3 regions of the Pseudoalteromonas sp. CR1 genome follow, and region 1 is predicted to be linked to each of the others. Evidence: predicted binding sites of a transcription regulator. Region 1 holds the regulator's gene; each other region holds the start of a gene.

Region 1 (7,703 bases):
CTTCTGCGTTAAACCCTATTCGTAACCCCACCCGTGCAAAAGCACGCCGTAATGTTGTACTGGGTCGCCTATTAACTGAAAACTACATAACTCAAGAAGTATATGATGATGCAACAAGCCAACCTATTACTGCGTATTTTCATGGCGCCGAAATAGATTTATACGCGCCGTATATTTCTGAGATGGTGCGTGCAGAAATGGTTGCACGCTACGGAATAGACAAAGCATACAACTCAGGCTTTAAAATATTCACCTCTGTTGAGTCTAAAGTACAAAAAGCGGCGCAAACCGCGTTAGTTAATAATCTTCATGACTACGATATGCGTCATGGTTTTAGAGGACCCAACGCTATTTTATGGGACCCTGAGCAGCAACCAGCTCTTAGCGAAGAAAAAATACTGACCAAACTTAATGAAGCTAAAGAAATAGGTACATTAAAAGCGGCGGCTGTTTTAAATGTGGATGAACTCAATGCCACGGTAATGCTTAAAAATGCAGAGCAAATAACCCTATCGTGGGACAATTTAAAATGGGCACGTAAATACATAACGCGTTACCGACAAGGCTTTGCTCCAACAACCGCTACTGAAATATTAACCCCAGGAATGCAAATTTGGGTGCGTAAAAACAGCAAAAACGAGTATGAACTAAGCCAACTACCTGAAGCTTCAAGTGCGATTGTTTCACTTGACCCGCAAGATGGCCGTATAAAAGCCATTGTTGGTGGCTATAGCTTTGAGCAAAGCCAATACAACCGAGCTATTCAAGCAAAACGCCAAGTGGGATCAAACATAAAGCCGTTTATTTATTCTGCCGCGCTTGAAAACGGCTATACGCTCGCCTCTATTTTAAATGATGCGCCAATTAATCAGTGGGATAAAAGCCAAGGTGTAGCATGGCGGCCTAAAAATAGTCCGGCTGTTTACAATGGCCCGATCAGAATTCGCCGCGCATTAGCGCAATCTAAAAACGTAATTTCAGTTCGTTTGCTCAGAGGTGTTGGTTTACAACGAACAGCAGATCACTTATTAAAATTTGGCTTTAAAAATTCAGACATAAACCGTAGTGAATCATTGGCACTGGGTAGTGCTTCAATTACCCCTATTGAACTTGCGCGTGGTATGAGCGCATTTGCCAATGGCGGGCATTTAATTGAGCCGTACTTTATCGCTGAAATTCAAGACGCGTTTGGCAATAGCTTATTTAAAGCTAACCCGACAAAAGTATGTGAAGACAACTCTGCGGAATCGCTAACGCCAGTAATAAACTCCGAATTATTTCAGTCACAAAACTCTGACATGCCAGAGATAAAATGTGCGCCACAGGTCATATCCAAACAAAATGCATTTTTAATAGCTCAAGCAATGCATAGCGCTGTTTGGGGTGGTGGTAACTGGTCACGTAAAACGGGTTGGTCAGGAACAGGTTGGCGCGCTCAAGCATTAGGCCGTCGTGATCTATCAGGAAAAACAGGTACAACTAATGATTCTGTAGATACATGGTTTAGTGGCTTTAACCGAAATGTGATGACTTCAGTTTGGGTTGGGTTTGATAACCCAGGCAACCCATTGGGCCGGACTTCTTACAATAACAACCTTGATAGCAGTCAAATATCAGGGGCTGAATCTGGCGCTAAAACAGCACAACCTGCTTGGGTTGAGTTTATGAAAGTCGCGCTTGAAGGTAAACCTGAGGCCCCCATCGAGCCGCCTGAAGGCTTAGTGTCTATTAGGATTGATTTAGAAACCGGTTTATTGAGTCACAAAAACGATTACACCAGTCGCTTTGAGTATTTTGACAAAGGAACCGCACCTACTAAATATGTGCTATCTCAGCCTAACGATATATTTGAAGAAGATACAAAAACAGAAGAAGAGCTATTTTAAAGCATTTATAAACAAAAAACGGCGGCTTAATTTAAGCCGCCGTTTTTATATCAATATACAAGCTTATTTCAAGTTTTGCACAAGCCAATATAAATCTGAATGAACACCCGCCGCAGTTACCTCACTACCCGCCCCTGGGCCTTGAATAACTAATGCATTGTCGCTGTACCATTTACTGTTTATCACAAAAATATTATCGCCAGGTGTTAAGTTTGCTAGCGCATCACCGTTTGGCACGTATGCAATGCCTACTTTTGCAACGACTTTATCGCATGCAATTTCTAACAACCCTGTGTATCTAAGCACTGCATTTTTAGCTTGCGCTGCTGCAGCGTGTTCTTCAATAAACGTATCAAGCTTCGTTTTTTTATCTATAAAATCGTCCCAGCTACCCCGAGCAAGTTCAACTGGCATAAGTGCCGAGAGACTTATATCGCCAAGCTCAAGCTCTACACCTAGCTCTCGGGCTAAAATAAGTAGCTTACGCTGCATATCACGCCCAGATAAGTCTTCACGTGGATCTGGCTCTGTAAAACCCATTTTTTGCGCTTCAAGCACCAACTCTGAAAACGCAACACTGCCATCATATTTACTGCATAACCACGATAGCGTGCCAGAAAACACACCTTCTATTCGCGTGATTTTATCGCCACTATTTTGTAAATCAGCTAAAGCAAAGTTTATAGGTAAGCCTGCTCCTACACTTGTGTTATAACGCCAATGTAAGTTGCGCTCTGCCAAATTATGCCTAAGTGTTTGATACCAATGTGTAGGCGCTGTGCCGGCATATTTATTTGCACTAATTAAATGGCAATCGCTTTGCACAAAGTCAGCATAAAGCTGGCTAAATTGCTCACTAGCAGTAATATCAATGACTACTTTATGCTCGTAATCAAGCTCGTTAATTGAATTTAATAAATCACTACTTTGGTATTTTTTGGCCTCAAGCTGCCATTGTTTTTGCCATGTTTGAGGGTTAACTCCACTTGGATTAAACAGCATCTCTTGAGAGCGAACCAAAGCAACTAATTTAATACTAAAGTCACCGCTTAGGCGCTCAAATTGATCCGCCAGTTGGTGTATAAACACTTCACCTACATTACCTAACCCTGCAACTATAATCGCAATTTCTTGACCTTTGTTGACTAGCTTATCGTGCAATGTGCTTTGCACATCGCTATCAATAAATTGATCAGTTAGTAATAAAACATAACCATTATCTTGATGCACAAAACGCGGTTTTATAGTTTGCTCAGCTAATACTTCTAAAGCTTGCAGTTTAAGTGTGCTGATGTCTTGCTCTGGGGCAACAACTGCACAGCCGTTTAAATTCGACTCACTAATATTAGCTCTACCAGCAAAGTAATTAATAACTTGGTATGTTTGTGCAGCCGGTACGACTAAATACACTTCGCCATTATGGTTAAAGTGATGAAGACTATGCTGAATAAGCTGGCTAACATTTGCAACCTCACCTTCACTCAAGCCTTCTACTGTTAATAAATCAACACTTTGTAGCGTCGTAATAAAACGCTTTTTCTTAGCTAGACCTTCTTTAACAATATGAGTTGGACTTGCTTGAACATCAAAACTACTGCGTACAGCTAGCTTTATATTGGTATTTTTTAAAGGCGATAACGTTTTAGCATGCAGAACGGGGTTACCTAATCGCGCTAGTAAATTGGCCTGAGTGCGGCACACTTTAGCGTACTTAATTGCCTTTTTTACTTTACGCGGATCGGTACTAAATACACCTTGCGTGTCAGTCCAAATACATACTTGCTTAGCATCACAATAGCTGGCAAGTAGTGTTGCGCTGTAATCGCTACCATTACGCCCAAGCGTTACGGTATCGCCAAATGTATTTGCCGCTATAAACCCGGTTACTATATTCACTTTATTGGCATCAATAACACTGTTACATTGCAGCTTATTTTGAGCATGGCGTAATTCGCCATCATTTAAGGTAAAAAGTAGGCGAGCATCGTGTGCGCAGGCATGTACGTTTAACTGTTGTAAATATGCAGCTAATAATCGCGCAGACCATACCTCACCATGAGCAAGTAACTGCGCTTCTTTGAGTTGCTCACTTTGCGCTAAGCTTGCAATTATATTTAGCTCTTCGAGTAATGTTTTAAGTGCGCTGCGCTTTAAATCAGCTTGTAATAATTGCTCAATTAAATCGCTTTGATGGTTATTTAACTGCAGTAAAATATCAGCGACAGCTTGTGTGTCTTGCTGCTGATAACTTTGCCACAACGACACAAGGGTATCCGTGGTTTTACCGGCAGCAGATACCACAACACAGTCACCCGGTTGTGAGTGGCCAATAATTATTTTAGCTACGCTTTGATAGCGCTCACTAGAGCTTAAACTTGAACCACCAAATTTATGTACACAATTGACCATATTTATACCAATTCGCTTAATTAGATTGTCTATTTTGAGGATAAGAAAACCGTGTCGATAACAAGGCAAAAATTTCGTTATTTATTTGTTCTATATGAAAAATTTTTAACGAAGTTAGCGCCGGTTAATCCCTCAAATTGATTAGGTATTATTGCGGATTGGTATTACTTACCAAAGCGCTGGACGGGCTGCACTTAATTTCACATTGCCTTCAGGCGAGCCAGCCCCTTTACCAACACGGCCAATGTTTTTATTTTGCCCAGGCTTTACAAGCTGAAACACGCGCTCTAAATCAGCTAATAAGTCGTTTATATCTTCTATACCGACTGAAACTCGAATAAGCGTGTCGCCAACCCCTGCTTCAAGCCGTGCTTTAGGTTCCATTCCAGCGTGTGTCATCGTTGCAGGATGGCATATTAAGCTCTCAACTCCGCCCAAAGACTCTGCCAAGCTGAAATCACGTAAGCTTGTTAAAAACGCCGCAGCATCGTTTATGTCGCCTTTAATATCAAAACTCACCATGCCACCAAAGCCCAGTTGCTGAGCTTTAGCTAATTCATGCTGTGGGTGCGATTCAAGGCCTGGGTAATACACTTGACGAACAAATTCAGACTCATCTAAATATTTAGCAATCGATAATGCGTTTTCTTGATGCTGCTTTAAACGCACATTGAGTGTTCGCAAGCCACGCAATGTTAAATAACTATCAAATGGCGCACCTGTAATACCTATATTATTTGCCCACCATGCCAATTCATCGCCCAGCGCTTGTGAAGCTGCAATCACCGCACCGCCTACTACATCTGAATGGCCGTTGATGTATTTGGTGGTCGAGTGCACCACTATATCAACACCAAATTTAATGGGGTTTTGTAATGCCGGTGATAAAAATGTGTTATCAGCAGCAACTAAAGCACCGCACTGCTTAGCAATATCGGTTATTGCTTTAATATCAGTTAAGCGTAGTAATGGGTTACTGGGTGTTTCTATCCAAATTAGCTTAGGTTTAATTGCTAAAATTTTGTCCAAGCTTTGTGCTTGAGTTAAATCTAAGACTTCCAGCTTAAGCAAACCGCGCTTTTGCAGTGAAGTAAATAAACGATAGCTGCCGCCGTAACAATCATGAGGGATCACCAACGTATCATCATGATTCAAAATTTGCGTAGCCAAATGAACGGCAGACATGCCCGTAGCAGTAATAATGCCCCTTGCTCCGCCCTCTAGTTCGGCTAACGTTTCAGCTAAAATATCACGATTAGGGTTACCACTTCGTCCGTAATCATATTGGCGTTTTGTATCAAAGTCGGCAAACGAATAAGTTGTCGATAAATAAATAGGTGCGACAACTGCGCCATGATGTTTGTCGGCTTCAACACCACTTCTCACTGCAATGGTTGCTTTATTTTTTTCGCTCATATTCGTCACCTGCTCAATTTGGATGTTTAGACGTCTAAAAGAGTAATTTATCTCATTAAAGATGTCAAAACATTTAAAGCTCTAGATGGCTAAATAACTAGTATTTGACTATCTTTTTTAAATCGATAGAATTTCACGCATATTCATATGCATTGTAGCGCATGTGAGCAATTATTAATCTGAGGCGACGATACATCTTATGGCTAAATGGAATGGTGAGTATATTCACCCATACGCAGAACACGGGAAAAAATCAGAACAAGTAAAAAAAATTACCGTTTCGATCCCACTAAATGTATTAAAGGTATTAACGGACGAGCGCACGCGTCGTCAAATTAATAACCTACGTCATGCAACAAACAGTGAACTACTTTGTGAAGCGTTTTTACATGCATTTACCGGCCAACCTTTGCCTAACGATGACGACTTACGTAAGGATAACGCCGAAAAAGTCCCTGAAGAAGTGAAAAAAATAATGCAAGAAATGGGGCTAGAAGTGCCTGTGTTAAACGAAGACTAAACGTAATTTTAGACACAAAAAAACCTCAATTAATTGAGGTTTTTTTGTGTCTAAAATTACAACCTAACACTTATTCCATGTAATTTTCAGGTAAATCAATTTGTGCAACACCTGACTCTACCGCAGCCATTGCAACCGCTTTTGCAATGCGTGGTAGTAAACGAGGATCCATTGGTTTTGGAATAATATACTTATCACCAAACTCCAGCTTATCAACACCCGCAGCCGTCAGTACTTCAGCAGGTACAGGCTCTTTAGCAATACTTCTAATTGCTTCTACGGCAGCTATTTTCATTTCATCATTAATTGCACTGGCGCGTACATCAAGAGCACCGCGGAATATAAACGGAAAACACAGTACATTATTAACTTGGTTAGGGTAATCTGAACGACCCGTTGCCATAATTAGATCGTTTCGAGCAGAGTGGGCCAATGCAGGATCAATTTCAGGATCGGGGTTAGAACAGGCAAACACAACTGGCTTTTCTGCCATTAACTTTAAATCGTCGGCGGCTAATAGATTAGGACCCGATACACCAACAAATACATCTGCGTCTTCAATCACATCTTGCAACGTGCGCTTGTCTGTATTGTTTGCAAAAAGTTTTTTGTATTCATTTAAGTCATCACGACGAGTATGAATAACACCTTTACGGTCAAGCATGTATATGTGCTCACGCAAAGCGCCACACTTAATTAAAAGCTCCATACAAGCAACCGCAGCAGCACCCGCCCCCAAACACACAATAGTGGCATTTTCGATAGACTTGCCCTGCACCTCAAGCGCGTTCAACATACCCGCAGCGGTTACAATAGCTGTACCGTGCTGATCATCATGAAATATAGGAATACTGCAGCGTTCAATCAACGCTTTTTCTATTTCAAAGCACTCTGGCGCCTTTATATCTTCGAGGTTAATACCGCCAAATGTGTCGGCAATATTAGCCACTGTATTAATAAAATCTTCCGTGGTGCGATGTTTAACTTCAATATCAATAGAATCAAGGCCAGCAAATCGCTTAAACAGTAACGCCTTACCTTCCATTACAGGTTTTGAAGCAAGTGGGCCTAAATTGCCCAGGCCTAAAATTGCAGTACCATTAGTGATAACCGCAACCATATTCCCTTTGCCGGTGTATTTATAAGCGTTTGCAGGGTCAGCAGCTATTTCGCGTACTGGTTCTGCAACTCCTGGGCTATATGCTAATGCGAGATCTTTAACCGTTTCAGCAGGCTTGGTTAGCTCAATGCTAATTTTTCCTGGAACGGGGTGCGAATGATAGTGTAGTGCTTGTTCACGAAAGTCTGACATAACGCGATTGTATCCTGCAATTAAAGTAAAAGTGAGAGGTGAAGTTTAGGCTACGATACCCTTATTATTTTTAAATTCCAAGCAATATCAGGTCTATCCTGTTATATGCTAGTTCGATTAATTTTAAGAGGTTTTTCAATAACTTTAGTAAATTATATCG
Region 2 (7,703 bases), on a different contig from region 1:
ACCCAAATGCGGATGATTTACCATTCGAGTAACCCTTTGCTGTACTTGCTGAAGGGTTAATAGAAGGTGCAGCCGAACATTTTAAGGAAAATATAAGCATAAGCAGCGAGATCAGTGACGATCATCAAGTGGCTACGTTTAACTTAACACTGGTAGGTTAAATATGGATGTAGCCCTTTTACAGCGGAGGTTAGAGCGAGAGCGCTTGGCGCGAAAAGAAGCCGAAAAGCTGCTTGAAGCCAAATCATTACAGCTTTACGAAGCCAATGAGGTGCTTAAAGGTGCGGCTGAAAACTTGGAGCAAGAAGTTGCCAATAGGACCCACGATCTTAAACTTGCTAAACAAGATGCAGAAGCTGCTAATGAGGCTAAATCAGACTTTTTAGCAAACATGAGCCATGAGATTCGCACCCCGATGAATGCCATAATAGGTATGGCTTATTTGGTTTTAGATACTGAACTTTCGGATAAACAGAGAGACTATGTTGAAAAAATTTATTATTCGGCAGAGTCTTTATTAGGGATAATTAATGATATTTTAGACTTTTCAAAGGTCGAAGCGGGTAAAATAGAGCTTGAACAAAAAGAATTTAATTTTAATACCTTCCTAGAAAATCTTGTAAATATTATTAGTACGTTAGCATCACAAAGAAAAATTGAAGTGGTGTTTGATATTGACCCTCTGCTGCCTGATTTCTTTATTGGCGATGCATTAAGGCTTAACCAAGTGCTGTTAAACCTACTTAATAACGCGCTTAAATTTTCGACCCGCGGTAAGGTTATTCTAGCTGTTAAATTAGTTCAAAAAGTAGATAGCTGTTGCAGCGTCGCTTTTTCTATTTCAGATAACGGCATTGGGATGACCCAAGCACAAGTTGACTCACTGTTTAAACCTTTTACTCAGGCTGATGTATCGACAACCCGAAAGTTTGGTGGAACGGGGCTTGGTTTGGTAATAAGCAAAACATTGGTTGAACTAATGCAGGGAGATATTGCAGTAAATAGCAAGTTAAATAAGGGGAGCTGCTTTAGTTTTACTATTCCACTTAATTATTCGACTAAGCAAAGTGAGTTTGATATATCACATATTAGAGCCAAGCGGGCACTTGTTATTGAAAGTTCAGATAGTCAGTTAACATCATTACAAACGCTGCTTTTAGGTTTTGAAGTGAAATTTGATATTGTAAATAACATCAATCAAGTACTAGACCGGTTAAGCGGACTGCAAAATTACGATTTTATATTTATAGATTGGCGAACGTTAAATTTAAATCATGACAGTGCTGCACAGTCTCTTCGTAATGAGCTTAAGTTAAATGCAAAAAACTTATTGTAGTAGCGCCTTGTGAAAATAAAGCACTTAACGAAAGCCTATTAGGGTTTGGTGAAAACACTTATAAAGTACTTATAAAACCAATAATTAAAAGCACATTGCATAACGTGCTTTTACAAATTATGCATATAAAAACACTAAAAAACCAGAATTATTAGAGAGCTCAAATACACAAAATACACTACAAAAACTGCAATGTTTTCATATTTTATTGGTTGAAGATAACCTACTTAATCAACAAGTAGCAACACAAATACTTCGTAAGAATGGCCTAATTGTTGATATTGCCAATGATGGCTTTGAGGCGTTAGACGCGCTAAAACAAAAAACTTACGATGGGGTGATGATGGATTGCCAAATGCCTAGAATGGATGGCTATACGGCAGCCATAGAAATAAAAAAACAAGCTAAGTTTAAAAACTTACCCATTATTGCAATGACTGCTAATACTAGAGAAACCGATTTATTAAAGGCGCAAGATTGCGGTATGAATGGCTATATTTCAAAACCCATTAAAGTTGAAAGTATGTTTGAGGTAATAGCAAAGTGGGTGTGTATTTAATTTTTGTTTTTAAGTTTTTTTAAGGTTGGTGAGATAATAAAAGCAAGCCTGTAGCTTGCCAAGAAGGGGGTAAATTAGTTTAACTATTAAGCAATTTGTTTTTCAGCTAGGTTGAGTTCCATTGTTGCTTTTAATAAACGGTATAAGTTTATTGATGCGTCAATTTCTTCTTTTCGGTTTGTTAAGCTTTCAATGTTTAAACCTAGTGGCACGTCTAAGTGTGCACAGCTTTTTAAAATTGAATCGAGATTTTCGCGGCAAATACGCACCGATTCACTCAAGGTGTTGTCGGCGTCAAGCATGCGCCATTTAGTCGCCTCTGGTACTGAAATACCTAGCCACTGCATGAACTCTAGGGTTTTTTCACCGCCACATGGTGTAAACGTGAGTATAATACGTTTTGGTGCAACGCCTTGTGCCTTGCAGGTACGCGCGTAACTTGTTATTAAATCAATAGTGGCTTGTGCGTTATAAACTGCTTGCGATATAAAAAACTGACAACCTTGCGTTGTTTTTTCTATTAAGCGTTCGTGTTCATTACGTTTACTTGCATGTCGCTCTGCAATGGTTACGCCTCCTAAAAAGAAGTCATCACTTTGCTTCGCTAATGTTTTATAAGCGTCGGGTAGGCTTAGTTTTATATCACCTACTGACGATGGGCTGCCTACTAAAACAACGTTTTTTAAATCAAATTCATTTTTAGTTTCATTTAGCCAATCTTTAAATTCTGCTACACCGCGCTGAGCTACACTTTTATATGTAATTACATCTAGGCGTGATAAATCTTTTAACAACTTACTGTATTCACGCGGATCAACAGTTTGCTTAAATGGAAACGGACGAGCCTGATTAGTACGGCTACTCTCATCTTGAATATCGTAAATAACAACACCGTCGTATTCAATTTCGTGTAAGCGGCCTAATAGTTTTTCTGCAATGGTTTTTAATTGCGCTTCATCAGTGCCTATTTTAGGGGGCGTTGTACCAATAAGATAAACACCTTGATTAGTGTCCTCAATTTTCTCTTGCAGTGATAAAGCCATAATCCTCATTCCAGCTCAATGGTTGATAGAATTAATATAGCAGCCATTTAGACGTCTAGATAGATTTTTTAAGTGAAAGTTTTTCAAGCATCGTGAGGATTATTCATACAAAGATGTTCCTAAATTAAGTGCATGACACAGTTGTTTACATAATAAAGTCGCTGAGGGCTCTTATATTTATTGGCTTTGGGGCATAATTAGCAGTGAAATTGTAAATATTTTGACAACAACTTTGCTCAATTTACTAAAGGACAATTATGAAATTTAAATTATTAGCAACAAGCCTTGCGGTATCACTCGCTTTAACTGGCTGTGCAATGCAAAAAAATGAAATAACGCAAACAGCAAAACAAGAACAAATAAAAAAAGCTGATGACCGTGTTTTTTCACAAGATTACCTTATTAAAGAGCTTGATAATGGCCTTCGAGTCATGGTTGTTAAAACGGATTACCCTGATGTAGTTTCGCTGCAAATACCGGTTTCTGTTGGATCTCGCAACGAAGTTGAGGCGGGCAAGACCGGCTTTGCTCACTTTTTTGAGCATATGGTATTTAAAGGATCTAAAAAATTTCCGCAAGACGAATACACCGCCATATTCAAAAATGCAGGGGTTGATAACCGTGCATACACCACCAACGATTACACTAACTACCATTTAAACTTCTCAAAGCAGCACCTTGATAAAGTACTTGAGATTGAAGCTGATATTTTCCAAAACTTAACCTACACCGAAGAGCAATTTAGAACCGAAGCATTGACGGTAAAAGGTGAGTACTTAAAAAATAACGCCAGCCCGATTCGCAAGTTATTAAGTGCTGTGCGTGCAGAGGCTTTTGAAAAGCATACTTACAAACACACCACAATGGGCTTTTTTGAAGACATAGAAGCCATGCCAGACCAAATGGCTTACGGTAAAGAATTTTTTGATAAATTTTATAAGCCAGAATATGTATCGCTAGTTATTGTGGGTGATGTTGACCCTAAAGCCACTATGGCAATGGTTAAAAAGCACTGGGGTGGTTGGGAAAAAGGCGATTACGTTGCCGATATTAAAGCTGAGCCAAAACAGCAAGCACCTAAATATTTACATGAGCAAAATAAAGCCTTACCAGGGCATTGGTTACTGGTATCGTACAAAGGTGCGCCGTGGGAGCCTGCTAAAAAAGACCGAGCTGCGCTTGATTTAATCTCACAGCTTTATTTTTCAAACAACTCAGATTTATACCAAGAGCTGGTTGTTGATAAACAAATTGCTAGCCAAATGTTTACCTATAATCCAGAAACCAAAGATCCGGGCCTACTGCATGTATTTGTAAAAGTAGAAAACGAAGAAGATTTAGCTAAAGCACGCGATGCAATTAATCGCACTTACGCAAAAGCACGTACAGAATTGGTTGATGCACAAAAATTAAGTGACTTAAAATCTAATCTTAAATATAGCTTTATTAATGGTTTAGATTCGTCGCAAGCAATAGCATCAACGCTTGCGAGTTACATGCATTTTGAGCGCGACCCTGAGGTTATTAACCAGCTTTATAAATCAGCCGACAGCATCACCGCTGAGGATATTAAAGCGGTTGCTAATAAATACTTTGTAGATAACACCCGCACTACAGTGACAATGTCGGCACTTGAGAAAGCACCGGGGTTTGAGCAAGAGGCGAGTTTAAGCGAGGTGGTTGCAAAGCTTGAGCAAGCGCCAGAGGCACCGGCATTTAAAGTGCTTGATAAAACTAATAGCTCGGTGCTGGTTGATGTAAACTTTTTATTCAATACAGGTGCAGCCGCCGATCCGAAGGGTAAAAAAGGTGTAGCCGCACTTACCGCCGCTATGCTTGCTCGAGGTGGTTCGCAAAGTACCAGCTACAAGGAAATCCAAAAAGCGCTTTATCCGCTTGCGGGTAGCTTTGGTTACCAAATAGATAAAGAAATGCTGTCGTTCCAGGGGCGTATTCATAAAGATAACGCTGAAACTTGGTATGCACTTATAAGCGAGCAACTACTTAACCCAGGTTTTAGAGACGATGACTTTAAACGCCTTAAAAAAGAAATGATCGACGGTATTAAGTCTGGCTTAAAAGCCTCTAATGATGAAGAGCTAGGTAAAGAAGTACTTTACAGTACGCTTTATAAAGGCCACCCATACGAGAGCTACAACTATGGTGATATTTCAGACTTAGAAGCACTTACTCTTGATGATGTAAAAGCATTTTACAACACAGAGCTTACCCAATCTAAACTAACATTGGGTTTAATTGGCGCTGTGCCTAACGCGCTTAAAGCCGAAATGATGAGCGATTTAGCAACCCTACCTAAAGGCGAGCAAAGCCGTTTAAGTATCCCTGATGCACCAGAACTTAAAGGTCATCATGCTACTATTGTTGAAAAATCGGCGCAATCTACTGCGGTATCGTTTGGTTTCCCTATTGATACTATTCGTAGCAGCGAAGATTGGACAGCACTTTGGCTTGTGCGCTCATACTTTGGTGAGCATCGTAGTTCTAACTCATACTTGTATGAGCGAATTCGTCAAACACGCGGTATGAATTACGGTGATTATTCGTACATAGAATACTTCCCACGTGGTATGTTTCAAACTAAACCAGATGCAAATTTAGGACGCTCTGAGCAAATATTCCAAATTTGGTTGCGCCCGCTGCGCTCTAATAACGATGCACACTTTGCAACGCGTACCGCATTATTTGAGCTAGATAGATTAATTAAAAATGGCATGACCGAAAAAGACTTTGAGGCAACACGTAACTTTTTAATTAACTTCGTGCCGCAGCTTGTAGCAAGTCAAAACCGTCAGTTAGGTTATGCATTGGATAGCGAATTTTATAACACAGAATCGTTTGTAAAATACGTGACAAGTAAGCTTGAAAAGCTAACGCTTGGTGATGTGAATCGCGTAATTAAAGATAATCTGCAAACTGATAACGTGCAGTATGTGTTTATTACCGGTGACGGCGAAGACATGAAAAAACGTTTAGCGTCAGAGCAAACCTCGCCAATGGTTTACAACACAGAAAAACCAGCAGAGCTTGTTGCAGAAGATAAAATCATTGCCGATTATAAATTAGCCATTGAGGCTAACAACATCGAAGTAGTAAAAGTGGACAGTGTTTTTAAATAAAACATTAAACGAAAACTACTTGTAGATAATGAAAAGCCCCACGTTTGGGGCTTTTTTATAGCATTGAGCCAACCTTTATCCCTAACCCTAAAAGTATTATTGCGCTTGCTATGGCTATTAAAGTAATGTGGCCTCGTCGTTCTTTTGCTTTATATTTCGACATTTTTTGCTACCTTAACTCATTATAAAAAATACAGTGATCATTCCTAATATAAAGCTGATGACTGACGACAATGCTAAAATTGAGGTTATATTTTGTGTGCTTAAAGCTGGATTAACAGTAGAAGAGTTAGTGTCATCTTCAAGTTTAATTAATTCACCTTGACGTACTTCTAATACTGCACATAAAGCCATCGTTGTTTCTTTTGATGCTGCACCTTCTTTCTCTACCCGTTGAATTGTTCGTAAACTAACATCGCAAGCGTCAGCAAGTTGCTGCTGAGTCCAATTTAACTGGCCTCTGAGTGATTTAACAGTTGTAGGATTTAATTGCACGTTAAAGCTTCCCCACAAATAGTTCAATAATGGTTGCAATTGCATAGCCAAACACCGCACCGCCTAGTGCGCAACCAGCAATAAAAAAGAAAGCCTTTTTAGGATCGTCAGGAAGACTGCATTGAATTTGTTTGGCAACGACTTTTGTATCTTTATAAAGTGTGCACTCCATTCGCCCTGTGAGTATGTTGAGCATGTCAAACTTTACTTGGTACTGTGAGCTCTCAAAATCAAAAAAGTGGGTGCTTGTACAATTTATATTGCGCTCTTTACTAAATAAATCATCATTTATAAACACTTCTTCTTTACCGGTAAAGTAACTTCCAAAGCAGGCTATCTGATTATCACCATCTTGAAAGTAAAATTTATAGCCGAGTTTTTTAGTATTTAATATGTCGTTTTTCATCATCGTTATCCTTGTTGAGTTGATGATGCTAATTTAGCGTTTGTTTTTATTTTTTACGCCGTCAGGAGTATGCCAGCAAACAGTTTGGCATATGACACTGTGTATGTCATGTATGTTTAATTACTGATTTTAATATGTTTTATTTACTTTTTGATCTGATTGAAAATTAGTGTTGCTGTCATGTCATTTTTAACTATTGGTTAGGTAAATAAAAAAATTAAAGAAAAGTGCGGATTTATTTTTGTCAAAAAAACGCTAAGTACATATACTTTCTGACAATTATTCTAATAAATCTGAAGGTAAGCGTGCTAGATGATAAATTATTTTTAAAGTTGGTATTGGATACCATGCCAGAACAGGTTGTCGTAATTAATAAAGAAGGAGAAATAGTTTTTATAAATAAGGGATGGCAAAACTTTGGTGAAGAAAATGACTGCTCATGCGGTGCTTGGGAAAAAGAAAATTATTTATTTACCTGTAAAAAAGCAGCAGACAATGGTGACGAAATAGGCTTAAGGGCATTGGAAGGAATTAATGCTGTCATTAACGAGCAGCAAGGCGATTTATATTTAGAATACCCATGTCATAGTGATGATGAAAAACGCTGGTTTATGATGCGTGTTGTACCATTTAAACTTAATACCGATTTTTACTATGTAATTACGCATCAAAATATTACAGAGCGAAAACTCGCTGAAGAAGAAGTTCAGCAACTGGCAAATATTGA
Region 3 (7,703 bases), on a different contig from region 1:
GTTACAGGCTTCAAGGCCTGATAAACGCATACGTACATCAAGCTCTGGTAATTGGCGAGGTTTAACGCCTTCAAGCCCTTTTGCAAACGCACGAATGTGCGCAGGCGTTGTACCGCAGCAGCCACCCACAATATTAATAAAGCCCGATTTGCCCCAATCTATAATCTCGGCTGCCATATCGCCCGCTTCTAGGTCGTACTCACCAAATTCGTTAGGTAAACCGGCATTAGGGTGTACTGAAGTAAATGTTTCGCATACGCGCGAAAGCTCTTCTACGTATTGGCGAAGTAAGTCTGGCCCTAGGGCGCAGTTAAGGCCAATCGAAATAGGTTTTATATGGCGAATGGAGTTATAAAATGCTTCGGTTGTTTGCCCAGAAAGGGTACGCCCTGAGGCATCGGTAATGGTGCCCGAGATCATTACAGGTAATGTGCGCCCTGCTTGCTCAAACGCTTCTTCTACTGCGAATGAGGCTGCTTTTGCATTTAGGGTGTCGAATATGGTTTCGATAAGTATTAAATCAGCGCCGCCTTCCATTAAAGCAAGAGTAGACTCAACATAAGCAGTAACCAGCTTATCAAACGTTACGTTACGGTAACCTGGGTCGTTTACATCTGGCGAGATAGAACAGGTTTTAGATGTTGGCCCTAACACACCTGCTACATAGCGAGGTTTTTCTGGATTTTTAGCGGTGAACTCGTCACATATTGCGCGCGCGAGTTTAGCCGACTCTAAGTTTACCTCACGGCTTATGCTTGCCATGTCGTAATCTTCCATCGAAATGGTGGTTGAGTTAAAAGTATTGGTTTCAATAATATCTGCACCGGCAGCTAAAAAGCTGCGGTGTATTTCTGTTATTAACTCTGGCTTAGTGAGGCTTAATAAATCGTTATTACCTTTAATTAGCACGTGCCAGTCTTTAAAGCGCTCGCCACGATAGTCTTCTTCTTCAAGTTTATGAGTTTGGATCATGGTGCCCATAGCGCCGTCTAAAATTAAAATACGCTCTTTGAGCGCTTCACTTAGTTGGGCTTGTTTGTTGGCGGCTTTATTATTCGGCATAGTTGTTAGTCCTCACATCTTGGCTAACTAAATTAATATCATACGGTGTGGTTTGATACACGTAGTAATTTAACCAGTTCGAAAAAAGTAAAAAAGCATGGCTTTGCCATGTTTTTGAAGGTTGTTTGCTTGCATCATCATCAGGAAAGTAATTTTCAGGTTTTGGGGCATCTGGGCTTTTTTGTAAATCGCGCTCGTACTCCCCTTTTAGGGTGTCGGCATCGTATTCCGGGTGGCCGGTTATAAATACTTGGCTACCCGATTTGTTTTTCAGTAAGTAAGCACCTACTCGCTCAGAGCCTGCTAATATAACTAAATCATCACATGCGTTTATTTTATTTATATCAATGTGCCCATAACGTGAGTGTGGCACTAAAAAGGTATCGTCGAAGCCACGGGTTAATGCACCATGTTTAAAATGACATTGGTGGGTAAATACACCACACAGCTTATTGGGTTCTAAGTCGCGCTTTAAGTTGTAGCTGTGGAATAACGCGGCATGGGCCGCCCAACACGAAAACAACGTAGAGGTAACGTGTTGCTCTGCCCAATCAATAATGATTTTTAGCTCTTCCCAGTAGGCAACATCTTCATACTCTAAATGTGCTAGTGGTGCACCTGTAACAATAAGCGCATCGTAGTTGTTGTTTTTTACCTCTGAAAAATAGCGATAAAACGTATCGAGGTGTTCTTCTGAATTATTACTGCTGCGGTGGGTGTCTAGGCGCAGCAGCTCTACGTTTACTTGCAAAGGAGAATTGGCAAGCAAACGAATAAACTGTACTTCGGTTTCTACTTTATTAGGCATTAAATTTAATATAGCCAAACGCATTGGGCGGATTTCTTGCGTTTTTGCACGGCTTTTTGGCATTACAAATACGTTTTCTTGGCGTAAACGTGCAATGGCCGGTAGCTCATCCTTTACAGTGATTGGCATATTTTTAACTCCTACTCATAAAAACTCGTGCTAATTATGAACTGAAAGCAAAAAATATCAACCTCTAGATGTATAGATGTCTAAATGAAATTTATTCATTATTACTTAAGTCTGTGGCAAGCAATGAGTTACCCCCTAAAAATAGGCTTAACTCACTGCATTTAAAATACTTACTTTTTAAACTACTCGTTGTTACCTACTAATACTAAATTTTGTTGAGGAGGAATTAAATACTCAGCGCCGTTTTTGGTAATCACAGCCATTTCTTCAACTGAAATGGTTTTAAACTCGGTATTATTCAAAGGCCAACTAAAAAAACCATCAAAGGCAAACACCATTCCTTCTTTTAGTTTACGATGTGCTGCAGGCCTTACTTGCGCACTGCGAGAACCCCCTAAATTTGGGCCAGTGTCGTGCGCAACATATCCTACTGGGTGACCGGTGCTCCATGGCACAGGCTCTGAGTTGTATTTATTCATTAATACGGTTTGAGCTTGATCCACGTCTATGCCTTTTACGCCGGGTTTCATGGCATTAAATGCGGCAAAACCACTGTCTCTGGCGTTAATCCAATATTGCTGAATGTTGGCCGGTGCAGAGGATTCCCCTTCTTTAAGCACATAAGCAAAACGCTGAATATCACTTACCCAGCGATTGTAGAGCTTTACACCAAAATCAATTTGAATTACGTCACCCGGCATAATCATTTTATTTGTAGAATGCGAATGTCCGCGGTCGGGGCCTGAGTTTACGTTGGGGTTTTGGTCGGCAGCCCATGCGTCGGTTACGCCTCGTGCTTTCATTTTAGCTTTTAAAAATTTGGCTACATCGGCATCAGTGGTTTTACCTGGAACAATGGTTTTATAAGCCTCTAGTTGCCACTTTGCTGAAAGCATTGCAGCCTCTTTCATTATTTCAACCTCCGCTGGTAATTTAATTGAAAGCCATTGATAAACGACTTCTTCAGAAGATACGAGTTTTGCTGTTTGCTTTGCGCCTAATAAGCTCGCTAGTTGCTTGTATTGTGAGTGCGATAAGCCATCAGCCTGCGCGTTAAGGTCAGAGACATTTATTGCAATGCGCTCAAAAGGCTGCTTTTTTATAAACTCAGCGGCGTATTTTAACGCAGACACACTGCGTGGCACTGAGATCACTTTTTCATGTATATTTAGCTCGTCGAGTGCTTTTGCTTCGCTTGAAGGTGAGTAAGCAACTGAATGAAACGTCCCTTTATTGAAGTAAAATAAGTACGCCGCTGGTGATCCTGCGTTTTCACAGCCAATATGGTCGGCCAATGGGTCGTTGTTATTTTCTCTACAAACAATAAGCCAAGCGTCTACATTAGCCGCTTTTAACGCGTTTGGCAGGAGCTGGTTTATTCTTTGTTTTCTTATTTCGGGCCAAGGTGAGTCTGCTGCATTTGCTTTGGAATTTATTGTAAATAGTATTAGCAAAGCCAGTATTGTTATTATTTTTTGTATGGTCATGAGTTTTTCTTATTTTTACTATGGTTTAAATACGTTAGCACACCCAAATAAAACTATACATTTAACAAGGTAAAACGATAAACAGATATTCCCACCCGCCATTCGTTGACTGTTTCACCTCTCAACAACTACAATACAACATTGAAATTTTTATTATTATTTGAAGGCTTTCCTCCATGGTTTTACCTGATAAGTTTATTTTCTCGATGAGTCGAGTATCTAAAGTTGTGCCGCCTAAGCGCACAATTTTAAAAGATATTTCGTTGCACTTTTTCCCTGGCGCCAAAATTGGTGTGCTTGGTTTAAATGGTTCTGGTAAATCGTCATTGCTACGCATTATGGCCGGTGTTGACCAAGACTTTGAAGGGGAGGCGCGTCCTCAACCAGGCACTAAAATTGGTTACTTACCACAAGAGCCGGTACTAGATGAAAGCAAAACAGTACGAGAAATAGTTGAAGAAGCTGTTGGCGAAGTAAAACACGCCCTTAATCGCCTTGACGAAGTGTACAACGAGTACGCAATGGAAGGTGCTGACTTTGATGCACTGGCTAAAGAGCAAGGTGAATTAGAAGCGGTTATTCAAGCGCATGATGGCCATAATATCGATAACGTATTAGAGCGTGCTGCTGATGCACTTCGTTTACCTGAGTGGGATGCTAAAATTGAGCACCTGTCAGGTGGTGAACGCCGCCGTGTTGCTATTTGTCGTTTATTACTAGAAAAGCCAGACATGCTTATTCTCGATGAGCCTACTAACCACTTAGATGCTGAGTCGGTTGCATGGCTAGAGCGCTTCTTACATGACTACGAAGGCACTGTAGTGGCAGTAACGCATGACCGCTACTTCCTTGATAATGTAGCTGGCTGGATATTAGAGCTTGACCGTGGTGAAGGTATTCCGTGGGAAGGTAACTACTCTTCTTGGCTTGAACAAAAAGACGCGCGCTTACAGCAAGAACAAAAATCTGAAAAAGCACGTCAAAAATCAATTGCTCAAGAACTTGAATGGGTGCGTTCAAATCCTAAAGGCCGCCAAGCTAAGTCAAAAGCACGTATGGCACAGTTTAGCGAACTACAGCAATCTGATTACCAAAAACGTAACGAAACAAACGAGCTATTTATTCCACCTGGTCCACGTTTAGGCGACCAAGTATTAGAAGTGACTAACTTACGTAAAAGCTTTGGCGACCGCGTATTAATAGACGACTTAAGCTTTACCATGCCAAAAGGCGCTATTGTGGGCATTATTGGCGCCAACGGCGCAGGTAAATCAACACTATTTAAAATGTTAAGTGGCGAAGAGCAGCCAGATAGCGGTAGTGTTAACGTTGGTGAAACCGTACAACTAGCAACGGTTGATCAGTTCCGCGACGATATGGACGAAAGCAAAACAGTATTCCAAGAAATATCTGACGGACAAGACGTACTAAAAATTGGTAACTTTGAATTCCCAAGCCGTGCATACGTTAGCCGTTTTAATTTTAAAGGTAACGATCAGCAAAAGTTTGTAAAAGACTTATCAGGCGGTGAGCGTAACCGTTTACATCTTGCTAAGCTGTTAAAAGCGGGTGGCAACGTAGTGCTACTGGATGAGCCAACCAATGATTTAGACGTTGAAACATTACGTGCACTTGAGAACGCTATTTTAGAATTCCCAGGTTGTGTAATGTGTATATCGCATGACCGTTGGTTCCTTGACCGTATTGCTACGCACATTTTAGATTACCGCGACGAAGGGCAAATTAACTTTTTCGATGGTAACTATACTGAATACGAAGAGTGGCTTAAAAAAACCTATGGTGCAGAAGCAGCTCAACCAAAACGTATTAAATACAAAAAGATTGGTTAATCGCTAAATTAACTGAAATACTCTTAAAACCCTGCTTTTGCGCAGGGTTTTTTTATAACCGAAAAACATCCGTTAATTTCGTGCTAGCATCTATTTAATTACAGACTATGGTTAATAAAAAACAATAAGGCAAAGTTATGCAAGAACGTCGTCAATTTTCTCGTATTTTATTTTCAACCGATGCACACATAATTTTTCAAGAAAATGAGTACCCATGTACCCTGCTTGATATTTCATTGCACGGCGCGTTGGTCAGCAAATGTGATGTGTTAAATGATCAAACAGAGAACGATGCAATACTGCGTTTTATTTTACCTGACAGCGAAATTGAAATAAAAATGGAGACAACTATTTGCCATATAGAAGCCAATCACATTGGTTTAAAGTGTAAGCATATTGATATTGATAGTATTTCCTACCTAAAACGACTGATAGAGCTAAACTTAGCGGACGATGAGTTACTTCATCGTGAATTAGAGATGCTTATTCACGACTCACAATAGACTCTTTAAAGTGAGTTGATTACCATAAGGCAAACTTTATAGCCTATGTGAACATGAACTTAAATCCTCATTTACCGTTAGTGTACCATCCAAACTACTCGTTTAGTTTTGATCCTAAGCATCGTTTTGCAATGAGTAAGTTTGCAAATTTATACGCACACGTAAAAAAACTAGGCTTAATTGGCAATAACCTCACACAGCCTATTTTAGGCTCTCCCGAGCCTTTAGAGCGAGTACATTGCGACAACTATATTCACGATTTATGGAACAACCGCTTAGACGATAAAGCCATGCGCCGCATAGGATTACCTTGGTCACCCCAGTTAATGGCGCGCACTTTTACTGCACCGCAAGGCACATTACAAACCGCACGTTTAGCGCTAAAACACGGTATAGCCTGTCACCTAGCAGGAGGCACCCATCATGCGCACTTTGATTTTGGCTCAGGATATTGCATGGTGAACGATCTAGCCTTTACCACTCAAACCTTGATTGATAGCGGTGAAGTAACCAATGTGCTTATTTTTGATTTAGACGTACATCAAGGTGATGGCACCGCCGCTATGCTTGCACATCAGCCCTATGCCTATACCTGTTCAATACACTGTGAAAAAAACTTCCCGTTTAGGAAGTCGGCCAGCGATTTGGATATTGGCTTAGCAAATCATATGCAAGATGCAGAATACTTAGCTATTGTTGACGATACCTTAAGCTACCTACTTAAAGAACTAAACCCAAGCTTAGTGCTGTACGATGCCGGTGTAGATATTTGGCAAAACGATGGCTTAGGTAAATTAGACATAAGCTGGGATGGGATTGCTAAACGTGATCATCTGGTTTTAAAACGCTGCCTTGAGCACAACATACCTGTGGCAACTGTTATTGGTGGCGGTTACGATAAAGACCACCTTCGCCTTGCGCAGCGCCATGGCATAGTGATTGAACAAGCAGCACGTTTTTAAAATGAAATAAAAACCCAATATTGTCGTTCTTATTTGCTAACAAAATAAAAGCGACACGTTTATGAAACACATTTTTGCAGCTATAACACTTATCCTTTTAAGTTTAGCAGTCTTTGCGGAGCAGCCTGCTCTCGACTCAAACCACTCTAAACTACCACCTTTAACATTAAACATGGCCGATGGTACAAATATAAAAACTCAGGAATTATTAGGCCAACCTTATGTTTTACATTTTTGGGCTACATGGTGTCCTTATTGTAAAAAGTTACAACCAGCCCTTCAAAAAATACACAACATGGGCTTAAACGTAATAGCTGTAAGTTTTAAAGAAGATGATAACGCCTTCCCCGCCAAAGCATTAACCAATAGGGGCTATACATTTAAAACCGCAATACAAGCCGATGAAATTGCGACACAACTAGGAATACGCGGCACACCAACTACATTGTTTATAAATGAAAATGGCCATGTTGTTTGGGTTACTCATTCTTCAAACCCCGATAATACAAACCTATATTTAAATGCTCGCACTTTAATAAACTCAATCAACACAAAATAGGTGAATAATTTGGCCGGTATAATGCCTATTAAAATATGAGTTATATAAACTTTATACTACAATTTAAGCCTATAAATTAATTGGGGTTATTATGCGTTTAATATTTACTTTATTGTTGCTTGTGTTCAGTGCAACAGCGTTTGCTGAAGAAGAAAAGGTAGAACTTCCACCGCTAGACCCTAGCTACAATGCAGTTCACCCCATGGCCCTAGTTAATAGAGGGTCTTCCATCTTTGCTATTAATCTTCCATCTTATAGATCACCACACGACCTGCAAGTTGTTTACGAAGTAAAAAACTCAAATGTTGCTTTTTTAAGCTTTGTGAAAAATGCCGATATGATC

The links. The regulator MetJ, encoded in region 1, represses methionine synthesis genes. The targets are predictions, from matches to a motif close to TAGACGTCTAGACGTCTA.
Region 2: KZZ04_RS01180 (methylenetetrahydrofolate reductase) is a predicted target of MetJ. The motif match lies at 2,979-2,996, and genes of this name have one in related genera.
Region 3: metA (homoserine O-succinyltransferase) is a predicted target of MetJ. The motif match lies at 2,065-2,082, and genes of this name have one in related genera.

Annotation. Positions count from the first base shown of each region.
Region 1 covers NZ_JAHXRM010000012.1:63,243-70,945, reverse strand. Annotated here, with positions in the region: gene KZZ04_RS11860 (penicillin-binding protein 1A) at 1-1,886, shown strand, start outside; gene metL (bifunctional aspartate kinase/homoserine dehydrogenase II) at 1,950-4,295, opposite strand; gene metB (cystathionine gamma-synthase) at 4,464-5,711, opposite strand; gene metJ (met regulon transcriptional regulator MetJ) at 5,911-6,231, shown strand; gene KZZ04_RS11840 (malic enzyme-like NAD(P)-binding protein) at 6,302-7,543, opposite strand.
Region 2 covers NZ_JAHXRM010000001.1:244,028-251,730, forward strand. Annotated here, with positions in the region: gene KZZ04_RS01170 (heme NO-binding domain-containing protein) at 1-60, shown strand, start outside; gene KZZ04_RS01175 (ATP-binding protein) at 164-1,336, shown strand; gene KZZ04_RS21145 (response regulator) at 1,545-1,895, shown strand; gene KZZ04_RS01180 (methylenetetrahydrofolate reductase) at 1,982-2,938, opposite strand; gene KZZ04_RS01185 (pitrilysin family protein) at 3,196-6,075, shown strand; gene KZZ04_RS01190 (helix-turn-helix domain-containing protein) at 6,250-6,570, opposite strand; gene KZZ04_RS01195 (hypothetical protein) at 6,572-6,979, opposite strand; gene KZZ04_RS01200 (sensor domain-containing diguanylate cyclase) at 7,282-7,703, shown strand, end outside.
Region 3 covers NZ_JAHXRM010000007.1:970-8,672, reverse strand. Annotated here, with positions in the region: gene KZZ04_RS08060 (homocysteine S-methyltransferase family protein) at 1-1,062, opposite strand, end outside; gene metA (homoserine O-succinyltransferase) at 1,052-1,999, opposite strand; gene KZZ04_RS08050 (Xaa-Pro peptidase family protein) at 2,182-3,486, opposite strand; gene ettA (energy-dependent translational throttle protein EttA) at 3,663-5,336, shown strand; gene KZZ04_RS08040 (PilZ domain-containing protein) at 5,474-5,839, shown strand; gene KZZ04_RS08035 (histone deacetylase) at 5,893-6,801, shown strand; gene KZZ04_RS08030 (TlpA disulfide reductase family protein) at 6,863-7,360, shown strand; gene KZZ04_RS08025 (hypothetical protein) at 7,452-7,703, shown strand, end outside.